2 linked regions of the Chroogloeocystis siderophila 5.2 s.c.1 genome follow. Each later gene encodes a partner of the first gene's protein in a complex. Links are inferred from orthologs where the notes say so. Each region holds a gene or a part of one and is shown on either strand. Other genes may lie near its edges.

The links. The genes of interacting proteins can lie anywhere in the genome.
Region 2: rpsT (region 1) and rpsI share a complex: the UniProt entries of both Bacillus subtilis proteins name them as parts of the 30S ribosomal subunit. The link is inferred for Chroogloeocystis siderophila 5.2 s.c.1 from one-to-one orthologs.

The regions. Positions count from the first base shown.
Region 1 is NZ_MRCC01000010.1:116,928-121,053, reverse strand. Bases 1,306-4,091 are described here. They hold rpsT (30S ribosomal protein S20), read left to right. Parts: upstream 1,306-2,438; coding sequence 2,439-2,744; downstream 2,745-4,091. Other genes in these bases: NIES1031_RS13570 (TatD family hydrolase), read left to right, coding at 2,805-3,587; hisD (histidinol dehydrogenase), read right to left, coding at 1,306-2,228. In the rest of the region: NIES1031_RS13590 (hypothetical protein), read left to right, coding at 1-266; NIES1031_RS13585 (universal stress protein), read right to left, coding at 430-858; more of hisD, read right to left, coding at 888-1,305. UniProt on the Bacillus subtilis protein: Binds directly to 16S ribosomal RNA.
Region 2 is NZ_MRCC01000006.1:17,332-22,854, forward strand. Bases 2,597-5,523 are described here. They hold rpsI (30S ribosomal protein S9), read right to left. Parts: upstream 4,305-5,523; coding sequence 3,888-4,304; downstream 2,597-3,887. Other genes in these bases: prfA (peptide chain release factor 1), read right to left, coding at 2,597-3,474; rpmE (50S ribosomal protein L31), read right to left, coding at 3,544-3,783; rplM (50S ribosomal protein L13), read right to left, coding at 4,304-4,759; truA (tRNA pseudouridine(38-40) synthase TruA), read right to left, coding at 4,873-5,523. In the rest of the region: NIES1031_RS08125 (ABC-F family ATP-binding cassette domain-containing protein), read right to left, coding at 1-601; NIES1031_RS24250 (hypothetical protein), read right to left, coding at 602-763; NIES1031_RS08130 (DUF4198 domain-containing protein), read left to right, coding at 1,115-1,840; more of prfA, read right to left, coding at 2,374-2,596.

The DNA of each region.
Region 1 (4,126 bases):
TAGCACAAGGAATGCCCGAACAGCTACATTCAGGACTGACTTTCACAAGTTGGACAGGACCAATTGCCATTCGCCATCAAGTAGAAGTCGCGACACCTGTTTGTTTGCGCTTTTTACTCAGTCAAGGCGTTGATGGATATCACGAATGGTACTGGGGCGAAGGTTGGGTACAGTCGTCTTTAGCAGGCGTATCAGTTTTACCGCTCAATTTGGCACAAACTATGAGCCTACTCAGTCTACGCCAGTTTTTAGCAACTAAAGCATGAATCGCAAATGCTTTTTGACTTTGCTTTGGGGCTATTCAAAGCAAGTTTTGAGTTTTAAGTTTTGTTAGCGTAGCGGTGGACAGGGTTTGTCTAGTAGCGAATTTATTCGCACTTGCATTCTATGTAGAATCTCTGGTCTTGAGATTTCGCAGTGTAGTATTTTCTAGGTTGTTGGCTTGACCACTAGCACTGAACAATGCGCGCTTTCGACAACTTGACTACTTACTGAGCCTTGAATAATTCGCTTCACACCTTGTAAACCGCGACTGCCGATCGCAATTAAATCAGCTTGGTAAATATTCGCAATCCGTACAATCTCTTCCGCCGGATCGCCGCTGACAATCTCAACTTGACTTTCTCCAGGTAACTTATCTCGATAGGCTGCGATCTGCTTTTCTATGTTTCGGTAGGGTATTTCCGCTGCATAGGCGTGAGGTAAGTCAGCCGCCATGTCGAGGTCAGATACTGGTGGCGGAATCACGTGACAAAGGATAATTTGGCTATCAGGTTGCAGTTGCAGTTCTTGTACAGTTTGAATGACTTGTTCTGAAAGGTCTGAACCATCAAGAGCGACCACAATTGTTTTTAACACAGGCTCATCTCCTTTGTGCTGCGCTGAGGTTAAGACTTTGGCTTTTCTCCATCTTCCATTCCCCAAGTATCACTTTTGGGCTGCGTCCTTAAGCGTATCGATGCAGCATGAGATGGCAATCCTTCAGCTTTTGCGAGGACTTCGATTATTCCTGCAACTTTTTGCAGCGCGATCGGTGAATACTGAATGAGGCTAGAGTGTTTTAAGAAAGTCTCCACACCTAAAGCTGACGCATAACGTGCGGCTCCTGAAGTTGGTAACGTGTGGTTTGGTCCTGCTAAATAGTCTCCTACAGCTTCTGGTGTAGAGGAACCTAAGAAAATCGCCCCAGCATGACGAATTTTTTCTAGCAACTCCCAAGGTTCTGCGATTTCAAGTTCTAAATGTTCTGGCGCAAACTCATTTGACAGTTCCGCAGCTTGCTCTAGCGAATCGACAATCACAATTAAGCCATAATGCGCGATCGCTTTTTCGGTTAAAGTTCGGCGTGGATGATTTTCTAATTGTCGCTCGACTTCAGCTTGTACTTTTTTTGCTAATTCCGCATCCGTCGTCAACAATATCGCCGCAGCGAGTGGATCGTGTTCGGCTTGTGCTAACAAGTCAGCGGCGACATAAGTTGCGTTCGCGGTTTCGTCTGCAATTACCAGTACCTCAGAAGGTCCGGCTAGCGAGTCAATCCCGACAGTTCCATAGACGAGTTTTTTTGCCAACGTGACATAGATATTACCTGGTCCTGTAATAATATTTACCTTGGGTATCGTTTCTGTGCCATACGCTAATGCCGCGATCGCTTGCGCCCCTCCTACGCGATAAATTTCTTCTATCCCAGCTTCTTGCGCTGCCACCAACACTGCTGGATTAATTGATTTGCCTACGCCTGGTGGTGTCACCATAACTCGCCGTGGCACTCCTGCGACTTTTGCCGGAATCGCATTCATCAGCACCGTGCTTGGGTATGCGGCTCTACCACCAGGCACATATAACCCTGCTCTGTCTACAGGCGTGTAGCGTTTGCCTAAGACAACATCATCATCGCCAAAATGAACCCATGATTTGGGCACTCGTTGACGGTGAAATGCTTCGATTTGACGACAAGCAAGCTTAATCGCATCCAACAGTTCTTTCGACACTTGCTGATAAGCCGCATCTAATTCTGAACCGCTAACGCGTAGCTCTTCTTGTTTCAGGTTTTGGTGGTCAAATTCTGCTGTGTAGTGCAGTAAGGCTCGGTCGCCTTGGCGCTTCACTGCTTGAAGCACTTCCCGCACCGTCGCTTCTTTGTGAACCACTTGGTCATCGTGGGTGCGATCGCAGATGCGTTGTAGCTCTGCTCGTACCTCGGCTTGCTGAGTAATAATTCGCAGCATGAAGTTCGGACTGTGGCTTTCTAGGAATTACCAAATCGAGTACAGATTATTTATATCGCTTAACCCCAATTAGAAGGCAAAGCTAAGCTATACTCGTTTCTCTAGCTTAACCTGGATTTTCCGGATAATCGCAATATTGCTAAATTGAATGCTATATTAGTACATCTAGGATTTTGTCTTTATAACTTTATTGTTTTCCTGGGTTTAACTGTGGCGAATACAAAATCTGCTATCAAGCGTATCAAAATTGCAGAACGAAACCGACTCCGTAACAAAGCTTACAAATCGGCGGTGAGAACTTTGATGAAAAAATACTTAACCGCTGTCGATATCTATGCTGCCAATCCTACTCCAGAAGCAAAGCAGGAAGTGCTTTCGCATATGGCAGCAGCTTACAGCAAGATTGATAAAGCTGTAAAACGTGGCGTATTACATCCCAACAATGGAGCTAGAAAAAAATCGCGTTTGGTTAAACGGTTGAGACAGCACGAACAAGCAGAAGCAACAGGGAACTAAGCGATCGGGAACAGTAGAAAGTTTCTCTTCTCTAACCCCCACCCCCTAGTCTCTTTAAAAATGCAACTCATAGATTCTCACGTTCATCTCAACTTTGATGTGTTTGAACCAGACTTGCCAGCCGTGCGAGCGCGCTGGCAGGCTTCTGACGTGGTGCATTTGGTACACTCATGCGTAGAACCAGCAGAATTTGCTAGTATTCAATTACTAGCAGAAAAAATTCCTGAGTTGAGTTTTGCGGTCGGCTTACATCCCCTCGATGTGGATAAGTGGACAGCAGACACAGCCTCTCAAATTGCCTCCTACGCTCGTTTAGAGCGTCGAGTTGTGGCAATTGGTGAAATTGGGCTAGATTTCTACAAAGCAGAGAACCAAGCACAACAAAAAGAAGTGTTAGCGCAACAGTTGATGATCGCAGACGAGTTAGACTTACCTGTAATTATCCACTGCCGCGACGCAGCAAACGTGATGCGCGATATCTTACAAGATTTTCGGCAACAGGGTCGTCAAATCAAAGGAGTTATGCATTGCTGGACGGGGAACCCAGAGGAAACACAGTGGTTTCTCGATTTAGGATTGTATGTGAGTTTCAGTGGTATAGTCACATTTAAAAATGCTAAGCAAATTCAAGAGTCAGCAAAAATGGTCTGGAGTGATCGCCTGTTAATCGAAACTGACTGCCCGTTTTTATCTCCGGTTCCTAAAAGAAGTCAAAAGCGTAATGAACCAGCGTTTGTCCGTTACGTAGCTGAAGCCGTAGCAAGTTTACGCGGCGTGACCTTAGAAGAGATAGCTACGCAAACAACAACAAACGCTTGCAAGTTATTTGGACTTTCTGTCTAGATTTCATGTCAACGGCTAAAGCTAGCACATTTCAGTTGAAGTTGGCAAAAGCTGTCAGAAAAACGCCATAATAATATTTAATGAAGCAAATATGAATTTATTTTTCAGGCAGTTGCGCATTATTCACGAGTCTGGACATTTAAATACCTTAGTGAGCGCTCATCTAAAGATAAGATTAACTGAAGTTGCACGCAATTGCTGCTAAGGTGTGACTTTATGGCGGCAGAGTCTAATCGTTAGACTCGTTCGACTTTGATACATCACTCTTCAAAAGCATACAGCAAATCAGGAAAATTGATTTCTTTTGTGGGTCAAGACCCACTTTCCTAACGAAAGGAGTGTCATGCGACAGACCAAAACGAAATACCCAAAACTTGATGCCTAAGAACAAATACTAGCGATCAGGCTTAGAATGTTCAAGCCTATTGATGTTGTAAGTAACCAACCACTGAACGGAGACCTCAAGCTGTTATGGCAATATCAACCATAGCTCTAAATCAGAGCCTTGTTGCTTCAAGAGTGATGCAGCCCTGCTACCG
Region 2 (5,523 bases), on another replicon or contig:
TTTCCAACCACTCAATAGTTTCTAAGTCTAAATGGTTTGTCGGTTCGTCGAGCAGCAACAAATCTGGCTTTTGCAACAGAATTTTGCCTAAACTCATGCGCATTTGCCAACCGCCACTAAAAGAACTCACTAAGCGATCACCATCGGTTGGCTCAAAGCCCATTTCTGGTAGAATTTTCTCGATTTGCGCTTCGAGTCCATAACCGTCTAATGCTTCAAAGGTACGTTGCAGGCGATCAAGCTTGTGAATCAAGCGCTCTAACTCTTCTGGCGTCGCCGTTTCCATATCACGCTGTACCTGTACGAGCGATTGTTGCACTTCATTTGCTTGCTTAAAGACTGTCCAAAATTCTTCGCGGACAGTGCGCCCAGGATCGACTTCAAATTCTTGTGTAAGATAAGCGACGTGCAAACTTGCTGGACGAATCACTTCTCCTGCTGTTGGTTCAATTTCGCCAGCAATGATTTTGAGTTGAGTCGATTTTCCTGCACCGTTAACTCCTACTAAACCGATGCGATCGCCACTTTTGACTTCCCAATTAACATCTTTAAGCACTTCACCGGTAGGGTAGATTTTACTGATATGTTCTAGTCTCAGCATTCAAAGTCTCCATGCGCAGAAAGGCGATCGCGAGTCGTCGCTTCCAATCGTAACAAAATTTAATCCTAAAATTTGGCTAATACTAAATTGACTGTCCTCTGTTGCCTGCTGACAGCGCCCAATTTTGGTGATCGCCTGCACCTTACCTAAGTAATCTTTCAATATCAACTATCAAATTGATAGATTTTTATAGACAGCAATTATTTCTTTATAGCTTCATCTTCATTTATTCAATAATTGTTACGAGTAGATATTCAATTGAGTACAATATGAATAATAAAAACAAAATTAAAAAAAGATAAACAGGTATTTAATTTATAAAAATAATTGATTTGTATCATTATTTTTGAAGTTTTATTTATTTATTTTACAACTAACAAATAAATACCCTACCCAGGGATTGTCTTGCGATTAACACACGGTTTATTTATAGCTTTAGTGCTTGATTATCATTCTCATAAATAATGAAGTATATGAGACAAGTACGCAATACAAACTTATTAGGAAACTCAAATGATCAAGTTTTTAAAAGAGTTAGTGCTAAGTGCGACACTACTTCCGCTATTGATTCAACCTGCTTTTGCGCATAGTATTTGGATTGACAAAGGGGATAAACCAGGCGAATTAAAGATATTATATGGTCATCCAGAACTTAACAAGATAGACCCATACGATTCAATTAAGTTCCAAGGAGCTAGAGCTTACGATAAAGCAGTCTTTCCTGTTCAGCTTTCAGTGCAACGCAGATATAACGGTGTTACCCTAGTTCCGCAAGGGAAAATTGTTGCTTTAACGGCTCGCCACAATAATGGCTACTTTGTTGTTAAAGACGATAATTATATCAATGTTTTTCGACCTGATGCACTAGCAGCTAACAACAAACAAACTAATGTTGTTCATACTTATAAGTATGCAAAAGCTTTTTATGAATCATCAGGATTAGTTTCGTTGTGGTTTGGTTTACCTTTAGAAATTATCCCGCAGCAAGATCCTTTTACTGTGGGCGCGGGAGGAACTCTAAAAGTGCTTGTATTATATAGAGGCGCACCACAACAGGGAGCTACTGTAGAGTACAGAGGTAAAAAGTTAACAACAAATCAAAATGGTTTTGCGTTTGTGACGCTCGGACAAGGACCATTTCATGTTATTGAATCAGAGTATAGTACCCCTTCACAAGACCCTGCTGCGGATGAAATTGGTCACGCAAGCAGTTTAACAATCGATAAAAGAGGATTTTAATAATTAAATTAGGGATAAACACTAGAGGTTTAGCATTCCCAAACCCCTAGTGTTTATTTCATGGATGAAATTATTATTGTGGAATACGACCCTCATTGATCGCAGCAATTTGGCAAGTCTGAGGAGCATTTCCTGGATTAGCTGCAAAACCAATTATCGATCTTTTAGTGGGCATGCATCCTTTAGAAGAAGCTAGGCATCACCTTCCGCTACCAGAAGCATTAGGGAAGCATAGGATAAGAAGATCCCCTTCCTGAGTGAATGTTCTTTCGTAGTGAAAGGAATGCCACCTTATGGTTCACAGCGCACTCACCACCTGCATATAATAGTTGAGGCAGATAGTACTTCATGGGAACGTGTATCATTTCAAGATTATTTGTGATCGCACTCCGAAGAAGCCCAACAATATACTGATTTAAAACGTCAATTAGCCAAACATTTTAAATCAGAGCGCGAAACATATACCCTTGCCAAAACTGACTACATTCAAGCTGTTATGGCAATAGGCACGCTTATTGTACAAATTATCTTAACTACGAACCTGTACCAGAAGCAGCTAATTCTGCTAAACGTTCTTGCTGATCTTGCGAGATGCAAGCTTGAATCATTGGTTCTAAATCTCCCTCTAGAACTGGAGCCAAAGAGAAATTTTGTCCTAAGCGGTGGTCAGTGACGCGGTTATCTTTGTAGTTGTAAGTACGGATTTTTTCCGAACGCGATCCTGTACCGACTTGTGATCGCCGCATTGAAGTCACCGCCTCTTGTTGTTCGCGGAGCTTCATTTCGTACAGCTTGGCTCGCAAAATTTGCATTGCGCGTTCTTTGTTTTGCAACTGGCTGCGTTCTTCGGTACAGAAAATCCTAATTCCCGTAGGTTTATGGAATAGATCGACCGCCGTTTCCACCTTGTTGACGTTTTGTCCACCCGCACCACCTGATCGCACTGTGGTCATTTCAATATCTTTCGGGTCAATTTCAATTTCGACATCATCAACTTCTGGCATTACGGCTACGGTAGCTGTTGATGTGTGGACTCTTCCGCCTGCTTCAGTTACTGGAACGCGCTGGACGCGGTGTACTCCTGCTTCAAACTTCAGCTTGCTATAAACTTGATCGCCTTGAATTTCTAGTATGGCTTCTTTAAAGCCGCCCATTTCTGCGAGCGATTCGCTAATCAACTTAACTTTCCAGTTTTGGCTTTCTGCATACCGCGAGTACATCCGCACCAAATCACCCGCCCAAATACTTGCCTCATCACCACCAGTACCCGCACGAATTTCCAGCATGGTGTTCTTTTCGTCGTTAGGGTCGCGTGGTAGCAACAAGATTTTTAAGCGAACTTCTAGTTGTTCTAGCTGTTCTTCGAGTTCGGCGACTTCCAGTGCTGCCATTTCTTGTAATTCTGCGTCGCCATTGGCTTCTTTCATGACTTCCCTAGCACCTACCAACTCGTCTTGAGTCGTTTTCCAGGTTTCATAGGTCGTCACAACTTCTTCTAATGAAGAACGTGCCTTAGCAACTTTCTGATATTCGCCAGGATCTCTAGCAATATCAGGGTCAGCAAGGCGGCGGGTGAGTTCGTTAAAAGTTTGCTCGACAGATTTGAGTTTGTTTAGCAGATAAGTTTCAGGCATAAAGTGCGATCGCTTTAGCAAGATAGTAGAAGGTCACAAAACAGTATCCGGTTCGACTATCTAGCCTGGCTACTTTTTCTTATCGTCGCCTGTAGAGTCGGCTTCCATCATGCCGTACTTCCGTAGGAACCGTTCTACTCGACCTTCGGTATCGATAATCTTTTGCGTACCTGTATAGAAAGGATGGTTACCTGACCACACATCAACGTGTAGTTCGGGTTTAGTTGAACCAACAGTCGCAACAAGTTCACCATCACAGTAAACTTTTGCTTCAGGATACCACTGCGGATGAATATCAGATTTTGCCATTGTCTGTTTTCTTTGTAATTGCTTATATCTATTGTAGCTTTTAGCCTTCAGCGCTCAGCATATTGACGAGCAACAAACCTCCAAAAGCTGATCGCTGATAATTTTTATCGCTTGGAGAACTGAGGAGCTTTCCGTGCTTTGTGTAAACCGTATTTCTTGCGCTCTTTTGCACGGGGATCGCGCGTTAAATAGCCTTCAGACTTTAGTGGCGAACGGTTTTCTGGATCGAGTTGACACAGAGCGCGGGCGACACCTAAACGAATTGAATCGGATTGTCCGGTTAAGCCACCACCGTGCGCCGTCACTAAGATGTTGTATTCATTTTCTAACCCTAAGGTTTCTAACGGGGCTTTAGCGACTGCGAGGTAATTGGGGTTGAATTGAAAATATAAATCGCCTGGTTTACCGTTAACAATCATTTGTCCATCGCCAGGGACTAAACGGACTCTGGCGACGGAAGATTTACGGCGACCAGTACCTCTATACATCACGCGATCGCTTGTCGTATCTGTTGCTTGCATTAGTTTTGCTCTCCTGGTATTGTCTGAATTTTAATTTCTTTTGGTTGTTGTGCTTGGTGCGGATGTTCTGCGCCTGCGTAAACTTTTAACTTGGTAAATAATTGACGTCCTAAACTATTTTTAGGCAGCATTCCTTTAACTGCGTGTTCTACAATGCGCTCTGGTAGTCGCGATTGCAGTTGAGCAAAGGTTTCTGTTTTCATCCCGCCAGGACGTCCTGAGTGGCGACGATAGAGCTTTTGGCTGCGCTTTTTCCCAGTAACAATCACTTTGTCAGCATTAACAACAATAACAAAGCCGCCTGTATCCATGTGTGGCGTAAATTCTGGTTTATTTTTACCGCGCAAAATCATGGCGATTTCAGTTGCTAATCTGCCCAAGCGCTGGTCAGTTGCATCGACAACATACCACTCGCGTTCGATGGTATCTTGTGCTGGAATATATGTTTTGTTCATGGGTGTTTTCGTGTCCTTTAAATTTCAACTAACAAATAAATCAATGGTGTATGATTTTGTTTACAAGCTCATTTGAAGCATCTAAGTGTTGACATTTGAAGAGAGTACTTGGTCTAGCGCTTGCCTTTGTCCCCTACGGAAGAAACGTAGTTTGTATCTGGTAGCACCAACTGCGGTAAGGTGTCATACCAAACTTCTGGAGGAAAAGGAAAATCGCTATAGCCAACGCGGAGTAAGCATAAGCCTTGGGGTGGAGCCGCATATTTCACATTTTCGCGGCGTTGCTGTTGCCAAAGCTCAGTGAATTTCTCAAGTGATAAGCTACCTTTCCCCACATCGACAAGTAATCCTACTATTAACCGTACCATTCCATATAAAAAACCATCTGCTTGAATTTCTATATGGATAAATGGTCCTTGGCGATTGCACGTTACTGCTTGGACTTCTACCCATGAGTGCTTGCGACGCGACCCTGCGCGATGAAAAGCTGCTAAGTGATGTTTGCCAAGTAACGGCTGTAACGCAGCCCGAATCAGATTTTCGTCTAAGTTCGCATAGTAATAATGCCAACTCAACGGCTGAACAAACAAGTTAGGTCGGGCATCGGTATAGAGCGTATAGCGATAACGTCGCCACTTGGCATCAAACCGAGCGTGCCAGTCGCTCTCAACAGCAGCAGAACCGCGAATCAAGATGTCTTGAGGAAGATAGCTATTAAGAATTGCTGCCCAACGTTCTGCCGGAATGGGACCTGATGCATCAAA